4 regions of the Streptomyces sp. EDA2-14 genome follow, and region 3 is predicted to be linked to each of the others. Evidence: riboswitches for the same ligand, from Rfam matches in the RefSeq annotation. Region 3 holds a riboswitch; each other region holds the start of a gene.
What was found. Region 3 has a riboswitch for cyclic di-AMP ahead of ACY34M_RS38220 (M23 family metallopeptidase). Riboswitches for the same ligand answer to the same signal wherever they lie in the genome.
Positions count from the first base shown of each region.

Region 1: another riboswitch for cyclic di-AMP. It lies ahead of ACY34M_RS26290 (transglycosylase family protein); the one in region 3 lies ahead of ACY34M_RS38220 (M23 family metallopeptidase).
Region 2: another riboswitch for cyclic di-AMP. It lies ahead of ACY34M_RS08725 (C40 family peptidase); the one in region 3 lies ahead of ACY34M_RS38220 (M23 family metallopeptidase).
Region 4: another riboswitch for cyclic di-AMP. It lies ahead of ACY34M_RS18830 (M23 family metallopeptidase); the one in region 3 lies ahead of ACY34M_RS38220 (M23 family metallopeptidase).

Region 1 is NZ_JBUEGE010000012.1:142,448-147,344, reverse strand. Features, by position in the region: gene ACY34M_RS26305 (DUF501 domain-containing protein) at 1-13, opposite strand, end outside; gene ACY34M_RS26300 (FtsB family cell division protein) at 40-531, opposite strand; gene eno (phosphopyruvate hydratase) at 645-1,925, opposite strand; gene ACY34M_RS26290 (transglycosylase family protein) at 2,246-2,965, opposite strand; cyclic di-AMP (ydaO/yuaA leader) riboswitch at 2,970-3,127, opposite strand; gene ACY34M_RS26285 (LysM peptidoglycan-binding domain-containing protein) at 3,308-4,315, opposite strand; gene ACY34M_RS26280 (cytochrome P450 family protein) at 4,796-4,897, opposite strand, start outside.
Region 2 is NZ_JBUEGE010000002.1:514,535-519,431, reverse strand. Features, by position in the region: gene ACY34M_RS08735 (M23 family metallopeptidase) at 1-381, shown strand, start outside; gene pcrA (DNA helicase PcrA) at 454-2,940, opposite strand; cyclic di-AMP (ydaO/yuaA leader) riboswitch at 3,127-3,278, shown strand; gene ACY34M_RS08725 (C40 family peptidase) at 3,287-4,474, shown strand; gene ACY34M_RS08720 (hypothetical protein) at 4,545-4,897, opposite strand, start outside.
Region 3 is NZ_JBUEGE010000026.1:84,727-89,623, reverse strand. Features, by position in the region: gene ACY34M_RS38230 (PrsW family intramembrane metalloprotease) at 1-227, shown strand, start outside; gene ACY34M_RS38225 (aldo/keto reductase) at 247-1,203, opposite strand; gene ACY34M_RS38220 (M23 family metallopeptidase) at 1,329-2,381, opposite strand; cyclic di-AMP (ydaO/yuaA leader) riboswitch at 2,393-2,528, opposite strand; gene ACY34M_RS38215 (PP2C family protein-serine/threonine phosphatase) at 2,792-3,910, opposite strand; tRNA gene ACY34M_RS38210 (tRNA-Met) at 4,104-4,177, opposite strand; gene ACY34M_RS38205 (alginate lyase family protein) at 4,240-4,897, opposite strand, start outside.
Region 4 is NZ_JBUEGE010000006.1:229,199-234,095, reverse strand. Features, by position in the region: gene ACY34M_RS18850 (aspartate aminotransferase family protein) at 1-204, shown strand, start outside; gene ACY34M_RS18845 (helix-turn-helix domain-containing protein) at 280-933, shown strand; gene ACY34M_RS18840 (DUF6126 family protein) at 926-1,084, shown strand; gene ACY34M_RS18835 (tyrosine-protein phosphatase) at 1,110-1,907, opposite strand; cyclic di-AMP (ydaO/yuaA leader) riboswitch at 2,292-2,462, shown strand; gene ACY34M_RS18830 (M23 family metallopeptidase) at 2,465-3,241, shown strand; gene ACY34M_RS18825 (SGNH/GDSL hydrolase family protein) at 3,415-4,242, shown strand; gene ACY34M_RS18820 (TetR/AcrR family transcriptional regulator) at 4,285-4,897, opposite strand, start outside.

The sequences.
Region 1 (4,897 bases), on a different contig from region 3:
GGGGAGTTTCCATCGCTCGGGTGTTTCCTTCAGTCTTCGTCAGTTGTCCGCCTGGTCGGCCTTGTCGACGCCGTCCCAGACGTTGGAGTACCAGGGGCGGTCCTCCGCGCCCTGCTCGGCGCGCTCGGCGGCGGCGGTGCGCTCGTTCGGCACCACGTACCCGGTCTCGCCAGGCATCACCATGTGCAGGCGCTCGCGGATGCGCTGCTCGGCGTACGCGTCGTCCTGCCAGCGGGCCTTCTGGTCGCGCAGCTTGTCGACCCGCTCCTTGGCCTCCTGCTGCTGGCGCTGCAGGTCCTCGATCTCGCCGCGCTGGGAGACGTACTGCCTTATCGGGTACGCGAGCGCGACGACGAGGGTGCACAGGACCAGGGCGAGCAGGGCCGCGCGGCCGGTGAGCCGGGAGCGGCGGGCCTGCCGCTTGCTCTGCGAGCGGTAGACGCGCTCGGCGGTCTGCTCGCCCAGGATCCGCAGGCGGGTGGCCGTGGAGAAGCGATCTTTGGAGTCCCTGTCTCGGACCTTTCCGGGCATCGCCTGCTCCGCCTCCCCGTCGCCGCTCACGGCTCACGTACGTACGTCCCCGCACACGGTACGGGACCGAGTGCGGGGACGTACGTAACTGCCTACTGCCTCAGGGCAAGCCGTCAGCCCTTGAAGCGCGGGAAGGCCGAGCGACCGGCGTAGACCGCCGCGTCGTCCAGGATCTCCTCGATGCGCAGCAGCTGGTTGTACTTGGCGACGCGCTCGGAGCGGGCCGGGGCGCCGGTCTTGATCTGGCCGCAGTTCGTGGCGACGGCGAGGTCCGCGATCGTCACGTCCTCGGTCTCGCCCGAGCGGTGCGACATCATGCACTTGAAGCCGTTGCGCTGGGCGAGCTCGACGGCGTCCAGGGTCTCGGTCAGCGAACCGATCTGGTTCACCTTCACGAGCAGGGCGTTCGCCGAGTTCTCCTCGATGCCGCGGGCCAGGCGCTCCGGGTTGGTGACGAAGAGGTCGTCGCCGACGAGCTGGACCTTGTCGCCCAGCTTCTCGGTGATGACGTTCCAGCCGGCCCAGTCGTCCTCGTACAGCGGGTCCTCGATGGAGACGAGCGGGTACGCGGAGACGAGCTCCTCGTAGTACTCCGTCATCTCGGCGGCGGAGCGCTCCTTGCCCTCGAACTGGTACTTGCCGTCCTTGTAGAACTCGGAGGCGGCGACGTCGAGCGCGAGGGCGATCTGCTGGCCGGGAACGTAACCGGCTTCCTTGATGGCCTCGAGGATGAGGTCGAGGGCCTCACGGTTCGAGCCCAGGTTCGGGGCGAAGCCGCCCTCGTCGCCGAGGCCGGTGGCCAGGCCCTTGCTCTTCAGGACCTTCTTCAGCGTGTGGTAGACCTCGGCGCCCCAGCGCAGGGCCTCGGAGAAGGACTCCGCGCCGATCGGGGCGATCATGAACTCCTGGATGTCGACGTTGGAGTCCGCGTGGGATCCACCGTTCAGGATGTTCATCATCGGGACCGGCAGCAGGTGCGCGTTCGGACCACCGAGGTAGCGGAACAGCGGCAGGTCGGAGGCCTCGGAGGCGGCGTGGGCGACGGCGAGGGAGACGCCGAGGATGGCGTTGGCGCCGAGCGAGCCCTTGTTGTCGGTCGCGTCCAGGTCGAACATCGCCTGGTCGATCAGGCGCTGCTCGGTGGCGTCGTAGCCGACCAGCTCCGGGCCGATCTGCTCGATGACGGCGAGGACGGCCTTCTCGACGCCCTTGCCCTGGTAACGGTTGGGGTCACCGTCGCGGAGTTCGATGGCCTCGAAGGCACCGGTGGAGGCACCCGACGGGACGGCGGCACGGCCGGTGCTCCCGTCGTCGAGGCCGACCTCGACCTCGACCGTGGGGTTGCCTCGGGAGTCCAGGATTTCCCGGGCTACGACGACGTCGATGGACGGCACGAGCATCTCCTTCTGGAATGTGACGCAGGCTATGCGGGCGGCTGCTCGGATCCGTGTCGGATCCGTGGGCCCGCCCCCTGAGCGTAACCGGCTCGCGGGCATCGGCCATCCGAACGCCCGTCTCATGGACAACGCCGTGAGCGAAATGTTTCCTAACGGAACAAAAACAGCGACCTTCGTCCCGGCTGTGCCGGGGCGAAGGTCGCCGAAGTGAGCGGCCCGTGGGGACGGGGGGCGGCGGGACTCGGCGTCCGCCGATGCCGAGTCCGTGCCTGGTGGTCCTGTGCGGACCTGTGGTCCTTCTAGGGACCGAACGCTTCTTAGCTGAGGTGCAGCTGCTGACCCGGGTAGATCAGGTTGGCGTCCTTGACGATGTCCTTGTTCTTCTCGAACACCTGCTGCCAGGTGGTGCCGTGCGCCTCGGCGATCTTGCTGAGGGTGTCACCGGACTTCACCTTGTACTCGCCGTCGCCCTTCTCGACCTTGTTGCCGGTCGGGGTGGTGACGGTGTCCTGCTTCGGAGCGGCCTGCTTCGGGGCCTCCTGCTTCGGGGCCTCCTGCTTGGGGGCCTCCTGCTGCTGCGGCTGCTGGCGCTGCTCGGAGCGGTCGGCGCGCTGCTGGGTGTCCTGCTGCTGCGAGGACGAGTCGGCCGAGCCGCCGTCGTACGAGGCGGAGGACAGGCCCGTGCCGCAGTTCGGCCAGGCGCCCTTGCCCTGCGAGGCGAGAACCTTCTCGCCGACGGCTATCTGCTGGGCCTTGGAGGCCTGGTCGGCGGTGGAGGCGTACTGGTCGCCGCCGTAGGCGGACCAGGTGGAGGACGAGAACTGCAGGCCACCGTAGAAACCGTTGCCGGTGTTGGTGGACCAGTTGCCGCCGGACTCGCACTGCGCGACCTGGTCCCACTCGGACGAGGTGGCGGCGGAGGCGGAGGTCGCACCCATCAGCGGCACGGCGACGGCGGCAGCGGCGACACCGCCGAGCGTGGCGACGCGGACGGCCTTGGACGGGCGGCGGTGCTTGTTCTTGCCGGAAAACAGCATGGAGAAATCTCCTCACCGACGCCTGCGAGGTGAGCTGTCGGGTTCGGGCCAGTGAGTGCCCGGCAGCCGCATCCTTGTGCGCTGCTTCACCCCAAGCCCGTCCGGTCTCCCGGAAGGGCGCTTACCTGGGTCCCCCGCTCCTGCCTACGGCGCTTACGCGTCGACTGTTCCCGTAAGGACGTTGGCAGGATTCGGCGTGACGTCCTTCGGGGCCCGCTGAGGCGAGCGGTGACGACCGTAAGCAGTCGATCCGCCCGATTTCAAAGTTGATCAGGGGCTTTGAGACCCATGTCTCACTCGACCTACAACGGACAAAGCCCCTTCAACCAACCCGAACCCGAGCTACTTTTTGTCCGTTCCATCCCCAAGGTCCAGGCTCTGACCAGGAAGGATGAGGTCTGGGTCGGTACCGACCGTGTCCTTGTTCCGCTCGTAGAGCGCGTCCCAGCCGCCGGTCACGTCCCGGGCCTCCGCGATGTCCCACAAGTTGTCGCCGGCGCGCACCGTGTAGGCGTCGCCGTCGCGCTTCTGCTCACGGGAGGCGTGACGACCCTCACCCGTACGGGAGTCGGAGCCGTCGTCGGTGGCGCGGTCGCCGCGGTGCCGGCCGGCGGACGCCTCGTCGGACTCCGTGTCGGACGTCTCACCGGACGGCGAGGCGGAGGGCGCGGCCGACCCGGAGGCCTCTTCGTCGTCGGCGTCAGAGGGTGCGTGGGACTTGTCACTTGAGGCGCCCGGGGAGTCCTCCGCCTTATTACCGGAGGTATCGCCCGACGCGTCCGCGGAGGGACTGTCCGAGGCCTCGGCATCGGCCTCGTCGTCCGTCGCGTCTGCGGAGTCGCCGGAATCCGCCTTGCCGGTGGCGCCGTCGGCCGACTCCTTGCCGGTATCGGCGCTCGCGTCCGCGTCGGCGTCGGACGACTCGGAGGGCTGCGGGGACGCGGAGACGCCCGGGTCGACGTCCGCCGAGCCGTCGTCCTTCGTGAGGTCCGCGGTGAGCGAGCACATCGGCCAGGCGCTCACACCCTCGTCGTCGAGCACCTTCTCGGCGACGGCTATCTGCTGGGAGCGGCTGGCCTGGTCGGCACGCGGGGCGTAGTCGAGCCCGCCGTACTGCTCCCATCTCTCCTGCGTGAACTGGAGACCGCCGTAGTAGCCGTTGCCGGCGTCCAGGCTCCACTGCCCGCCGCTCTCGCACTCGGCGAGCTTGTCCCACGCCTGCGTGGTCGCGGCACTCGCGCCGCTCGCGGCGAACAGCGGGATCGCGATGGCGCTGCCGGCGACTCCGGCCGCGACGACCAGAGCAGGGGCCTGACGGGGGCGACGGTGACGACCGTTCCCGGAGAGCATGCGGTTGCCTTTCGCGAGACTGATGCTGCTACGCGCGACGGGTGGTGCAAGTGGTGCGGGTTGTGCATGTGTCGCGATGATCCGTGAACGTAGCGGCACTCGAACGCCTGTCACAAGTCGATGCAGCGTAGATCACGTGAAAGTCACAGTCTTGACGAGCCGTCACTTCCGCTCGGGGGTGAACTCCACGGGGAGCGAGTGCAATCCGGACATATGAGGGTGGCGGGCTGACTGCTCACGCCACCCTCGTGACGCGTCCGATCAGGCGGCGCGCCCGTCATCGCCCCCGGTTCGCCGGGCGACGACGCCGGTGTCCGGGGCGGTGTCGGACACAAATCCGGCGACGATCCGGAAGGGCGGCAAGGTCGAACGCTGATGCGCCGACTCTCCTCGGCTGTTGCCGGAGCACTGGAGCTTTCCCTGTAGTCGCAACGGACAAATCCCAGAGCCGTGCGGACTTGTCGGCGCCGAGCCGGGTGGTCACGCTCGACTGGCCGTGTCGGCGGGCCCGGACGGCCGCTGGGACTCGGCTTGCGGAGTGAAGACCACCGGCAGGCTCCGGAGGCCACGCATGATCAGGCC
Region 2 (4,897 bases), on a different contig from region 3:
CCGGTGAAGCAGCACGGGCTGAGCGCCTTCTTCGGGCAGGCCGGCGTCAACTGGATGTCCCAGCACTCCGGCATCGACTTCCCCGTCTCGTACGGGACCCCGGTGATGGCCGCGACGGACGGCACCGTGAAGACGCAGTGGAACAGCGCGTACGGGAACATGGCCATAGTCACCGCCAAGGACGGCACGGAGACCTGGTACTGCCACCTGTCCTCGCACACCGTGATGAGCGGTCCGGTGAAGGCCGGTGACGTGATCGCGCGGTCCGGCAACTCCGGCAACTCGACCGGCCCGCACCTGCACTTCGAGGTGCGGCCGGGCGGCGGCGCGGCGATCGACCCGCTGCCCTGGCTGCGCAGCCACGGCCTCAATCCCAACTGAGACCCCGGCTGAGCCGCTCCACCCCCGTGGAACCCGTGGAACCGTGGAGCGGCCACAGCCTCCGCAGAACGGCTACAGCTTCTCGACCGGCGCGTACCGCAGCAGCAGACGCTTCGGCTTCGGGTCGCCGAAGTCGATCGTGGCCTCCGCCTTGTCGCCCGAGCCCGACACGCCCACGACCGTGCCGAGACCGAACTGGTCGTGCGTGACGCGGTCGCCGACGCCGAGGGCCACCACCGGCTTGTCGCCCGCGCGGCGCGTGGCGAAGGCCGGCGTCGAGCCCGTGCGGGAGCGCGAGGACGACAGGGACGCCGCGATGCCGCCACCGATGCTCTTGGTCGAGGCCGCCGGCGTCGAAGGACCGGTGCGCTTCCAGTCCAGGTGGGTGGCCGGGATCTCCTCAAGGAAGCGGGAGGGCGGGTTGTACGAGGGCTGGCCCCAGGCGCTGCGCATGGAGGCGCGCGTCAGGTAGAGGCGCTGGCGGGCGCGGGTGATGCCCACGTACGCGAGGCGCCGCTCCTCCTCCAGCTCCTTGGTCTGGCCGAGGGAGCGCATGTGCGGGAAGACGCCGTCCTCCAGGCCGGTCAGGAAGACGACCGGGAACTCCAGGCCCTTGGCCGTGTGCAGGGTCATCAGGGTGATGACCCCGTCGCTGTTCTCCTCGTCGTCCGGGATCTGGTCGGAGTCGGCAACGAGGGCGACGCGCTCCAGGAAGTCGGAGAGGCCTCCGCCGCCCGTCTCGGAGTCGCCCCCCTCTCCCGAAGCGGACTCCTGCTCGAACTCCAGGGCCACCGCGGCGAGTTCCTGAAGGTTCTCGATGCGGGTCTCGTCCTGCGGGTCGGTGGAGGCCTGCAGTTCGGCGAGGTATCCGGTGCGCTCCAGGACGGCCTCCAGGACCGTGGCCGGGCCCGCGCCGGACTCCACGATCGTGTGCAGGTCCTCCATCAGCGTGTTGAACCGCTTCACGGCGTTCGCCGAGCGGGCCGCCATCCCGTACGCCTCGTCGACGCGGCGCAGCGCCTGCGGGAAGGAGATCTTCTCTCGCTGGGAGAGGGCGTCGATCATCGCCTCGGCGCGGTCGCCGATGCCGCGCTTGGGGACATTGAGGATGCGGCGCAGCGGCACCGAGTCCTCGGGGTTGGAGAGCACGCGCAGGTAGGCCAGGACGTCCCTGACCTCCTTGCGCTCGTAGAAGCGGACGCCGCCGACGACCTTGTAGGGCAGTCCGGTGCGGATGAAGATCTCTTCGAAGACACGGGACTGCGCGTTGGTCCGGTAGAAGACCGCGACGTCGCCCGCCAGCGCGTCGCCCGCGTCGGTGAGCCGGTCGATCTCGTCGGCGATGAACTGGGCCTCGTCGTGCTCGGTGTCCGCGACGTAGCCGGTGATCTGGGCGCCGGGGCCCTCGTTGGTCCACAGGTTCTTGGGGCGGCGCGACTCGTTGCGCTCGATGACCGCGTTGGCCGCGCTCAGGATCGTCTGCGTGGAGCGGTAGTTCTGCTCCAGCAGGATCGTCTTCGCGTTGGAGTAGTCGTCCTCGAAGTCGAGGATGTTGCGGATCGTGGCGCCGCGGAACGCGTAGATCGACTGGTCCGCGTCACCCACGACGCACAGCTCGGCCGGGTCGGCGCCCTCGCCCTCGGTGGGGCCGACCAGCTCGCGCACGAGCGCGTACTGCGCGTGGTTCGTGTCCTGGTACTCGTCGACGAGGACGTGGCGGAAGCGGCGGCGGTAGTGCTCGGCGATGTCCGGGAACGCCCGCAGCATGTTCACCGTCATCATGATCAGGTCGTCGAAGTCCAGCGCGTTCGCCTCGCGCAGGCGCGCCTGGTACATCGCGTAGGCCTGGGCGAGGGTCTTCTCGAAGCCGTCGGCCGCGGTCGCCGCGAAGTCCTCCTCGTCGATCAGCTCGTTCTTGAGGTTGCTGATCTTGGCGGTGAAGGACTTCGGCGGGAACTTCTTCGGGTCCAGGTCGAGGTCGCGGCAGACGAGGGCCATCAGGCGCTTGCTGTCGGCGGCGTCGTAGATCGAGAAGGAGGACGTGAAGCCGAGCTTCTTCGACTCGCGGCGCAGTATCCGGACGCAGGCGCTGTGGAACGTGGACACCCACATCGCGCCCGCCCGCGGGCCCACGAGGTCCTCGACGCGCTCCTTCATCTCGCCCGCGGCCTTGTTCGTGAACGTGATCGCGAGGATCTGGCCGGGGTGCACACCGCGCTCGGCGAGCAGGTACGCGATGCGGTGCGTGAGGACGCGGGTCTTGCCGGATCCGGCGCCCGCGACGATGAGCAGCGGGGTGCCGCCGTGCACGACGGCCGCCTGCTGGTTCTCGTTCAGCCCCTCGAGGAGGGAGGCCGCGTTGAGGACCGGGCGCGGGGCGCCGTCCCGGTAGTGCGCGTCCCGGCCCACGGGCGCGCCGAGCTGCCCGCCGAACAAGTCGTCCGGCATCGGCTCCGGGGCCCCGTCGTCGTACTCGGGGTCCGGGGGCGGCGGCGGGGGCTCCTCCGCACCGTTCTTCTGGAGGCCGGTCAGGAAGCTGTCGTCAAAGAGGCTGCTCATCGCTCTACGAGTCTAGGCCGCCCCACTGACAACCCGTGGCTGCCTTCGGAACTCCAAGTTCCCGCCAGAGGGCAGATCACGAAAATGTATCGGGCATTTCGAACATCAACCTTCACAGCAGCCACACGAGTTGGCTACGGTGCAGCCGGGCAGCCCGTCCCCCCGCCCGCGAATGTCGCGGCGAACGGGAAGCCCCCGCCGAGTCCCGTACGCCGCGAGGCAGGGAACCGGGGACCCAACCGACCTTGGGGTGAATCGGTCAGCCGACCGTAGGGCAGCCTTCCGCGCACCACGCCCGAACCCGACAGCTAACTCGGTAGGCGGACGACGGAAGGAGTCGCCTGCCTTGGCGTCGCACCGCAAGTCCCGCAGTCGGTCCCGGATGACCGGCGGCCTTCGTACGACCCCCGCGGTCGGGATCACCACCGCCGCCCTCACCTCCGTGGCGCTGCTCTCGCAGTCGGCTCAGGCCGCGCCCGCGCAGCCGGCGAAGCCGAGCCTCGAAGAGGTCCAGAAGAAGGTCGACACCCTGTACCGCCAGGCCGAGGTCGCCACCCAGAAGTACAACGGGGCCAAGGAACAGACGGACTCCAAGAAGCAGCAGGTCGACAAGCTCCTCGACGATGTCGCGCAGCGCACCGAGGACATGAACACGGCCCGCCAGAAGCTCGGCAGGTACGCCGCCGAGCAGTACCGCTCGGGCGCGGTCAGCGACACCGCGACGATGTTCCTCGCGGACAATCCGGAGGACTACTTCTCGCAGCGCCAGCTGATGAGCCGGCTGACCGACGAGCAGAAGAAGTCGGTCGACGACTATCAGGCGCAGGCGCGCGAGACGGCGGAGAAGCGCAACGAGGCGCAGTCGAGCCTCAAGGACCTCACCGCGTCGCAGACCGAGCTGAGGTCGACGAAGGAGACCGTGCAGACGAAGCTCTCCGACGCGCGCAAGCTGCTGTCCAAGCTGACCGCCGAGGAGAAGGCGCGGCTCGCCGCGATCCAGAAGGCGAAGGAGGAGGCGGCCCGCAAGAAGGCCGCCGAGCTGGCCGCCAAGCAGAAGGCGGCGGAGGCGGCGAAGGAGCGGGCGGCCGAGAAGGCGCGCCAGCAGGAGCAGGCGTCCGGTTCCTCCTCCGGTTCGTCGTCCGGCTCCTCCTCCGGTTCCTCGGACGCCTCGTACGCGGCGAAGGCCGCGCAGGCCCTCGCCTTCGCCAAGGCGCAGGAGGGCAAGCCGTACGTGTGGGGCGCCACGGGCCCGGACTCGTACGACTGCTCGGGCCTGACGCAGGCGGCGTGGAAGTCCGCGGGGATCTCGCTGCCCCGGACGACCTGGGACCAGGTCGAGATCGGCAAGACGGTGCCGCTCTCCGACATCCAACCCGGTGACCTGGTGTTCTTCTACGACGACATCAGCCACGTGGGCCTCTACCTCGGCGACGGCATGATGGTTCACGCGCCGAAGCCGGGCGCGGTCGTGCGCGAGGAGTCGATCTACTACGACGGCACGTCGTCGATCCACAGCGTGGTGCGGCCGGCCTGACGTACGTACACGAAAGGGCCCGGCAGGTCGCTCCTGCCGGGCCCTCTTGCGTGCGTACGGTCGCGGTCGCTCAGGTCCAGAGCACCGCGATGAAGATGTTGACCACGGTCAGCGCGCCGACCGTGATGAAGAGACCCTTCTCCGCCTTCTCCTCGTCCCGCTTCACGTAGACGATCCCGAGGATCACGATCAGGAGCGCGAGCTTCACACCGATCTTGATGTTGTTCACGGTGGAGCCGTCCGCCTGGTTGAGCCCCACCAGGGCGACGCCGGTCACCAGCATGGTCAGGGCACCGTGCAGCATCGCCTTGTTGAAGCGGGCCGTGCCGTCCTTCATCGCCGACATCTGCGTGAGGAAGCCGCCGAGCAGCGAGGCGATGCCGATGATGTGCAGGCCGACGAAGAGGTGGATGAGTACGTCCA
Region 3 (4,897 bases):
TGCGCCACCGCGGCCGCAGGGGCAGGGCGGGAGCGGACTTCGTCGCACGGGAGCGGGAGTTGCTGGACGCCCTGTGGGCGCGGCGCGGCTACGCGCGCCCGGCGCTCGCGTACGGCGCGCAGATCGCGGCGCCGATGTGGCTGCCCCAGGTGTACGCGGGGTACCAGGCCCCACTGCCGCAAGGCTCCGCGTATGCCGCGTACACCTACAACCCCTACCGGTACTGAGGGCAGCGGGACCGGGGACTCACGCGGAAGCCGCCGTGAGCCGGTCGAGCTCCGCCTGCGTCAGCTCCACGTCGGCCACCGCGAGCAGCGCCGGGAGCTGGTCGAGGATCCGCGCGGACGCGATCGGCGCGGTCACGGTCGGCTGTGCGGCGAGCCAGGCGAGGGCGATCGTGGCGATCTCGGCGTCGTGCGCCTGCGCGATCTCGTCGAGGGCGGTCAGGACCTTCTGCCCGCGCTCGGTCTCCAGGTACGCGCCGGCCTTCTCGGCGCGGGCGCTGTCCACCCGCTGCCCGGCCCGGTACTTGCCGGTCAGGAAGCCGGAGGCGAGCGCGTAGTACGGCACGGAGCCGAGGCCGCCGCGGGCGGCGACGTCCTGCAGCGCGCCCTCGTACGTGTCGCGCGAGACGAGGTTGTAGTGCGGCTGGAGCGCGACGTAGCGGGCGAGGCCCTCGCGCTCGGAGAAGTCGAGGGAGGCCTGGAGGCGCTCGGCGGAGATGTTGGACGCGGCGATGTGCCGGACCTTGCCCGCCTTCACCAGCTCGTCGAGGGCGCCGATGATCTCCTCGACCGGCACCTCGGGCTTGTCGTAGTGCGTGTAGTACAGGTCGATGTGGTCGGTGCCCAGGCGCTTCAGGGAGGCGTCGGCCGCGGCCTTGATGGTGGCGGCGGACAGGCCCTGGAACTCGGGGTGCTGGCTGCCCTTGGTGGCGATGACGACGTCGTCGCGGCGGCCGCGCGAGGCGAGCCACTTGCCGATGACGGTCTCCGACTCACCGCCCCGGTTGCCGTCCACCCAGGCCGAGTACACGTCGGCGGTGTCGATGAAGTTGCCGCCCGCGGCGACGTACGCGTCGAGCACGTCGAAGGAGGTGGCCTCGTCGGCGGTCCAGCCGAACACGTTGCCCCCGAGGGACAGCGGGAACACGTCGAGGTCGGAGGTGCCGAGCTTGCGCAGCGAGGGAGAGGAGGAAGTCATGCCCTGTCTCAACACCCGTACGGAATACGGTATTCCGTGATCACGCCGGGAATCGCCCCAAGAATGGGCAAACCGGCAGCCCTGACGTCGGGGGGTGAGCGCCAGGACCGCCGGAGCTCACCGGTTCAGGGAGTGAGGCCCTTGTCGCGCAGCCAGGACGCCGGGTCGACCCCGGTGGACTGCCCGTCGGGGTGGACCTCCAGGTGCAGGTGCGGCCCGGTGACATTGCCCGTGGCGCCCACGCGGCCGATGACATCACCGGTGGAGACCTTCTGGCCCGCGCTGACATTGAGCGAGGACTGGTGGCAGAACCAGAGTTCGGTGCCGTCGTCGAGGGTGAGCACCGTGCGGTACCCGTACGCGCCCGCCCAGCCGGCCTCCGTGACCGTGCCGGAGTGGATGGCGCGGATCGGCGTACCGGTGGAGGCCGCGAAGTCGAGGCCCGTGTGGTAGCCGGAGGACCACATGGCGCCCGGCTGGCCGAAGGTGCCGGAGAGCGTGTACGAGGCGACGGGGAGCTTGAAGCTGGCGGCCAGCTTGCGCAGGCGCTCGGCCTCCGCCTTGCGGCGGGCCTCCGCCTCGGCCTTCTTCTTCTCGGCGAGGGCCTTGGCCTTGGCCGCGTCCTGCTTGGCGGCGGCCTCCTCGGCGGCCTGCTTCGCGGCGGCCTCTTCGGCGGCCTGCTTCGCAGAGGCGTCGGCGGCGTCCTGCTGCGTCTCGGCCTGCTGCATGATGCGGGCCCGCAGCGCCTCACCGGCGCCGCCCTGCCCCTCGGCGGCGTCCGCCTGAGTGACACCGGCGCCGCTCAGCGGGGAGGCCGTGGCGCCGGAGTCGGCATCGGAGTCCGAACCGTCGGACATCAGAGAGCCCACGCCCGGCAGCGACTTGGCCTCGGGCAGCGAGTCCTTGACCGCGGACAGGTCGGGCATGGATATGTGCACCGGCGGCTTGCCGCCCTGCGCGGTGGCGATGCCGCCCGCACCGACGGCGGCGACCACGCCGACGCCGAGGACGGTGGAGCTGCGCGCGAATCCATTGCGGCGGCGGGCTACCCGGTGCCGGCCGCGGACGGGAGCCACTGACTCCTCGGTGGGGTTCCACTCTTCCCAGGTCTCGTGCTCGACACCGAAGTCGCCTTCGGGGCCGTGGAGGAACTCGGGGGCAGGCCGGTTCGACGCCACGGGGGCGCTCTCCTTTCCTTCCTTCTCGCCTACCGGGTTAGCTGACGGGTTCGGAGCAGGAAGGTCTCCTACGAACACCAAAGGTGTCCGATTCACCCCAAGTTGGTGGTTCCCCGGTTCCCTTGCGGGATTGAGCGTGTGCGCACGGAGCCGTCTCTTGTGACGGCTGGGACGACCGCGCTGCGTTATCGAACGTTAATAGACAGCAGACAGTAATTCCAAGCGGTTCCCACTGATCGTTCACGACTCTGGCCTGGACTTATCGGATCACGAGGGGTCAAATCCGGCCGAGTTGACCGCACACCGTCCCCACATGTGTCGAACTCACACCTCTGACAGTGCGTCAATTGTTATGCGGAGCGACGCCGTTCGACTACCGTCAGCTACCTGAAGTAACAACGATCAAGGCCTCAGGTCCGGCGCACGGCGAGCAGCGCCATGTCGTCCCGTGTTCCGGTCCCGGTGTGGGCGCGGACCTCCGCCACGAGGGCCGCGAGGAGTTCCTCGGGCCCGGGGAAGAGCCGGCCGGAGAGCCGGGCCGACGGATCGTAGAAATCACCGCCCGCGTCGCGCGCCTCGGAGAGCCCGTCGGTGTAGAGCAGCAGCGTGGCCGCGCTCGGGAACTCCGCCTCAATGGCCCGGTCGGGCCAGCTGCCGAGCTCGCTCATGCCGAGCGGCAGCGCCGCCTGGGACGGGTCGAGTGCGCGTACGGTGCCGTCGCCGAGCAGCAGCAGCGGGCTGGGGTGGCCGCGGTTGAGGACGCGGACGAGCTCGACGCCGTGCGGGATCTCGGCGAGCACCGCGGTGGTGAAGCCCTCGAAGTCGTCGATGCCCCTGCGCCGGCCGCCCTCCCGGGCCAGGGCCCGCTCCAGGCGCTGGGCCACCGCCTCCAGGGACACCTCCTGCTCGGCGGCCTCCCGGAACGCGCCGATGACGACGGCGACCGCCGCGACCGCGCCAAGCCCCTTGCCGCGCACGTCGCCGACGATGATCCGGATGCCGTGCGGGGTGTCCTGGACCGCGTACAGATCACCGCCGATGAACGCGTCGGCCTGCGCCGCCTCGTAGCGCGCCGCGATCGCGAAGCCGCCGAGCCGCCGGGCCGGTTCCGGCAGCACCGCCAGCTGCGCGGCCTGGGCGATCTCGCGGGCCGATGCCAGCTGTTCGTAGCTGCGGCGCACGATCCGGTTGAGCAGACAGGCCAGGACGCAGACGGTGGCCACCGTGACGATCTCGGTGACGAACACGGAGTCGAGGCTCTCCGTGAAGCGCAGGTGCACGGCGGCGATCGCGCCGATCGACACCACGCCGATCACGGCCGTCGCGCAGAGCGAGAAGAACGGCGCGGCCACCAGGGGCGCCGCGCTGTACAGGGGCGCGCCGGGGAAGCCCTTGGGGGTGACGTACTCGTAGACCGTGCCGCCGAGGATGAGGAGCAGCGGCAGTAACCGCACGAAGAGCCGGGTGCTCGTGGCCTCGGCCCCGTGCCGCCCCCGTCTCCCCCCTCGGCCTCCTTCTCGCTTCCCCACCAGTCGTCTCCTGCCGCTCCCTGCCTGCTTCCGGCGTCTCACCAAGAGTTCCCGCACGGAGGCGCGGAGGCGAGCAGGGGTGGGCCGTACGAGTGGGGAACGTGACGTGCGCAACACGGGGCGGGACGAGGACCGGCGCCGGGCACAAAAAAACCGGGGCCGGAATCTGAAGAGATTCCGGCCCCGGTATCAGTAGCGGGGACAGGATTTGAACCTGCGACCTCTGGGTTATGAGCCCAGCGAGCTACCGAGCTGCTCCACCCCGCGCCGTTGTGTTCACAACTCTACGCCATCAGGGGGAGTGAACGCGAATCGCCTCGCGCGACGGCTCACGCGGCGGCGTGCGTCAGCGTCTCCCAGGCCACGAACAGGTCGTCCGTCCCCTCCGGCCGCTCCTTCTCGGTGAGCTTCTCGGTCTGCGGGAGGTCCTTCTTCAGCCGCCCCTGAAGGTGCTGGAGGCCCACCTCCGTGTCGGGCCCCAGGTCCCGCTGCACCTTCCCGCCGCACAGCCAGGCCGGGGGCTTGGCGCCCAGCTGGTACTTGGAGTGCAGTTCGAGCGCGGCGGCGAGCCGGTCCTTCACCTCCCCGTACAGGTCGACGCCCTGGTGCCAGGCGGTCTCTGCCATGTGGGAGGTCGCGGCGAGGGAGTAGCCGGCGTGCTTGAAGTTGCGGCAGGTCTCCTGGGCGAGCCCGTCCTTGAAGGTCGTCTGCCCGAACCAGTACGTCCGCAGCTCCTTCGGGGTGTCGATGGCGCTGCCCTTCGGTTTCACCGGCAGCTTCCCGTCGGACGACAGATAGAAGTACGCGGGGACGCGGGCGCGGAAGTGCGCGACGGCCTGGTCGAAGGCGGACCGGTCGTTGAGGTGGACGCCCATGCTCATCGTCGCGTCGGCCATCACCAGGTCCCAGTTGCCGTTGAAGTCGGCGGAGCCGCCCCGCACTTCGGGCAGATAGGCCTCGCGCAGCATCCGCTGGAACTTCAGCTCC
Region 4 (4,897 bases), on a different contig from region 3:
CTCCAGAAGCACCGGATCCTCACCCAGGTCTCCGGCGACCACCTCGAAGTCATCAAGCTGATCCCGCCACTCGTGGTGGACGAGGCCGACGTCGAGCGGTTCGTCGCGGCGTTCACCGCGGTCATGGACGACGCGCACAGCGGGGGAGGACTGATGTGGGACTTCGGCAAGACACTGATCAAGCAGGCGGTGGCGAACCGCTGACCTTCACCGATCGGGTCTTTTGCCTCTGAGGCAATAAATTTGCCGCTCGGGCAGGGCTCTGGCTCAATCGACGGTATGAGCCCTGCCGTCCCACCGGACGAGGCGGACGGTGCGGTGGTCCCGGAATCCCCGGAACTGCCCGCCGTCGCGCCCCAGCTCCGCGAACTGCGCCGCCGCGCCGCCCTCACCCTGGAGGCCGCCGCCGCATCCGCCGGTCTGTCCCCGGCGCACCTCTCCCGCCTGGAGACCGGACAGCGCCAGCCCTCGCTGCCGATGCTGCTCTCCCTCGCCCGCATCTACGGTACGACGGTCTCCGAGCTGCTCGGCGAGGCCCCCGCCGACCGGGACGCGGTCGTCCGCGGCGGCACCCTGGAGCCCACCGAGGCCGGCGGCTGGACGTACCAGCAGGCCGGCTCGCACGGCCGGGGCATGCAGGCGCTGCGGGTCCACGCGCCGTACGGCTCGCAGGGCGACGTCGTGCGCGTGCACCCCGGCGAGGAGTGGCTGTACGTGCTGTCGGGGCGGCTCCGGCTGCGGCTCGGGGACACGTCCTACCGGCTCGATCCGGGGGACAGCTCGCACTTCGACTCGCTCACCCCGCACCGGATCGCCGCCGTCGACCAGGGCGGCGTCGACTTCCTCTTCGTCCACACCCTGCTGCAGAGCCCGACGGCCGCGCTGTGCCTCGGCCCGGCATCGGGACCGGTAAAGGAGAACCGCCATGGGTGACACCACCGGGCCGACCGCGCGCCCCGACCGCCGCGACATCGAGGACAAGCTGCCGCGCGGCATCCTGGTGCGGGTCCTCGTGTACGTCTTCGCGGGGCACGCTCTGGCCGCGTTCATCTATCTGCTGTTCACGCTGGGCGGCAGCCGCTGACGCGGCTGCCCGGCGGGAGCGGCGCTCAGTCCAGCAGGCGCTCGCGCAGCCGCTCGCGCGTCGCGGACGTCACCTTCAGGCCCTCTTCGAGGTAGCGGTCCGTGCTGCCCCACTGCTCCTCGATGGTCTCCAGGCCCGCGTTCAGGTACTCGACGCGGGCGTCGAAGAGCGGGCTGAGCAGCTCCATGACCTCGTCGGAGTAGGCGTCCTTCGACGCGGCGGTGCGGTGCACCTTGTAGCGGCGGTGCTTCTCGTTCGACTTGAGGTAGTCCGCCTCGATGGCGTCGCGCTCCACGCCCACCGCGAGCAGCGTCACCGCGATCGACAGGCCCGCCCGGTCCTTGCCCGCCGCGCAGTGCATCAGTGCGGGCAGGCTGTCCTCGGCGAGCGAGTGCAGGATGCGGCTGTGCTCGCCGGTGCGCTCCTTGATCATGGTCCGGTAGGACTCGACGAGCCGCTCCGCCGCGCGTCCCTCCGACAGGATCGTGCGCAGCTGCTGGATGTCGCCGTCGCGGACCATGGCCCAGAACTCGGCGCCGTCGGCCGGGTCGTTGAGCGGCAGGTTCAGATTGCGCACGCCGGGGAGGTCGACGTCCGGGCCCTCCAGCTTCCGGTCGGCCGCGTTGCGGAAGTCGAAGACCGTGTGCAGGCCGAGGGAGGACAGGAAGGTCGCGTCCTCGGCCGTGGCGTGGGCGAGGTGGCCGCTGCGGAAGAGCACGCCCTGGCGCACGCGTCGGCCGTCCACGGTGGGCAGGCCGCCCACGTCGCGGAAGTTGCGCACTCCGGTCAGCTCGGGCTCGGTGGACGGTGCGTGCTGCGTCACAGGGGCTCCTCCCAATCGGTGCACCGGCGTTGAGTCGCCGGCGGGCGCGCTCCTGACGATACGACATCGGTTCCAGAGGCAACCATCTGTCCGATTCGCCCGGATATGTAGCAACTGTGCCCGGATCGGAGGGGCTTGTGGGCGTGTGCGTGACCGGCCTCATGTTCGTGACGCTGCGTGGCAGTCGGCCCGGATTGCCTCCCCAGTAATTCCCGAAGGTATGGCGTTGGTAAAGCGGAGAATGTCGACGCAGGGTGACACAGGGAAGCCCCGGAAACCCAAGGAATTGCGACCGCAAGTGAATTCGGCAGTTGTCGTCGACATTGCGGTTCGCCTACGGTCACCAATCACTCCGGTCGGAACGCCTAGTCCTGCCGCCGCCCGGATTCCCTTTCGACAACCCGTCACGGCAGGAGCGGGGGACCCACACGCACGACGCCGTGGAGGGATTTCCCGAAGCGGCTAGGGGTGAAGCCGAGTCCGCACCGCGGGCGAGGCCGGGCATCTCCAGCCCGAACCCGACAGCTCACCTCGTAGGCGACGGAGAGGAAACACCCATGCCCGCCAAGGGAAAGCACCGTCTTTCGACCTCCCGCCGCATCGCCCGCGTCGCCGCCGTCGCCACCGCGGGCGGGGCCGCGATCGCGCTCCCGCTCATGGGGGCCGGCAGTGCCTCGGCCGCGACCTCCGGCGCCACCGCCGACACCACCACGTACACCGTGAAGTCCGGTGACACGCTCTCGAAGATCGCCAAGGCGCAGGACGTCGACGGCGGCTGGAAGAAGCTGTACGAGGACAACAAGGGCGTCGTCGGCTCCGACGCGGACCGCATCGAGATCGGCATGAAGCTCACCCTCGGCGGCGAGGCTCAGGCCGACTCCGAGGGCAAGGCCACCGCCACGCAGGCCGAGGCCAAGACCACCGCCTCCGGCGACTACGTGGCGCCGGTCGACGGCGCCCAGGGTCACGGCTACGGCAACTCCGGCTCCATGTGGTCCAGCGGCAGCCACACCGGCGCCGACTTCTCGGTCTCCACCGGAACCTCCGTGAAGTCGATCGCCGACGGCACCGTCGTGTCGACCGGCTCCGGTGGCGCGTACGGCAACGAGGTCGTCGTCAAGCACGCCGACGGCCACTTCTCCCAGTACGGCCACCTGTCCTCGATCGGCGTCTCCCAGGGCCAGACCGTGACGGCCGGCCAGGAGATCGCCAAGTCCGGCGCGACCGGCAACGTGACCGGACCGCACCTGCACTTCGAGGTCCGCACGACCGCGGACTACGGCTCGGACATCGACCCGATCGCCTACCTGAGCGAGCACGGCGTCACCGCCTGAGACCTGTCGTAGCGGCTCGTCGGCCCGCTCCGTTCGGCGCCCGGAGGGAATTCCCTCCGGGCGCCGAATCGCGTGCGCGCACTTATTCCCCGGATCGCGAGTGGGGTATCTCACCACGCGTCAACCCCTACCTACGATGGCGTAGGTCACTTTTCGCGAGCGAAAATACGTGGGTGGCACACGAATCGAGAGCACTCACGGAATCACTCAACGGCACGATCCGGTCCTACGCGGCCGTCGGCGACAGCTTCACCGAGGGCGTCGGCGACCCCGGCCCCGACGGGAACTTCGCGGGCTGGGCCGACCGGCTCGCCGTCCTCCTGGACGACCGCGTGCCCGAGGACACCTTCCAGTACGCGAACCTGGCCGTGCGGGGCAAGCTCCTCGACCAGATCGTCGCCGACCAGGTGCCCAAGGCGGTCGAGCTCGCCCCCGACCTCGTGACCCTGGTCGCCGGCGGCAACGACATCATCCGCCCCGGCACCGACCCGGACGACGTGGCCGAGCGCTTCGAGAAGGCCGTCGCCACCCTCGCCGACTCGGCCGGGACCGTGATGCTGGCCACCGGCTTCGACACCCGTGACGTGGCGGTGCTCAAGCACCTGCGCGGCAAGATCGCCACCTACAACATGCACGTGCGGGCCATCGCCGACCGGTACGGCTGCGCGATGCTCGACCTGTGGTCCCTGAAGTCCATCCAGGACCGCCGGGCCTGGGACGAGGACCGCCTGCACCTCTCGCCCGAGGGGCACACGCGGGTGGCGCTGCGCGCAGGGCAGGCGCTCGGCATCGAGGTGCCGGCCGACCCCGAGCAGGCGTGGCCGATGCTGCCGCCGCGCGGCACGTTCGAGGTGCGGCGCGACGACATCCACTGGGCCCGCGAGTTCCTGGTGCCCTGGATCGGGCGCCGGCTGCGCGGCGAGTCCTCCGGCGACCGCGTGCAGGCCAAGGGCTTCGTCGACCCGCACACCGTCAAGGCGCACCTGCAGTCCGCGTCCTGACGCCTTTCCTCGCGGCGGTACGGCGGCGCTGACGGTCTCCCGTCAGCGCCCCGCCCCCGTCAACTCCGCCCGATCCAGGCCCAGTTCGCGGGCGAGTGCCTCGTCCACCCACTCCTGCATGCGGGTGCGCGACACCGTGCCCCGCTCGCCCTCGTACGCCGTCATCTGCACGGCGAGCCCGTCCAGCAGCGCCGTCAGCCGCAGCGCCGCCCCCATCGGGTCCGGGCAGCCGAACTCGCCGGCCGCCACGCCCTCGGCGATCACCTCCGCGAGCGCCGCCTTCCACTGCCGGTCGAGGTCCCGCGTGACCTCCCGCAGCGCGGGCTCGCGCAGCGCCGCGGCCCAGCCCTCGATCCACAGCCGCCAGCCCTTGGCCTGCCCCGTCGGCGCGTACCAGCGCACCGCGGCGCGCAGCCGCTTCAGGGCCGTCGTGCGGCGGCCGAGCAGCTTGCGCAGATGCGCCAGGTCGCCCTCGGCCGCGTGCGCGAACGCGGCCGCGACGAGCTTCTCCTTCGTCGAGAAGTGGTACAGCACCAGCGCGTTGCTCACGCCGAGCGCCGATGCCACGTCGGCGATGCGCACGGCGGCGACCCCGCGCACCTCGATCTGCTCGATGGCGGCTCGCAGCAGCTCTTCGCGCCGCTCGGGCACGCTC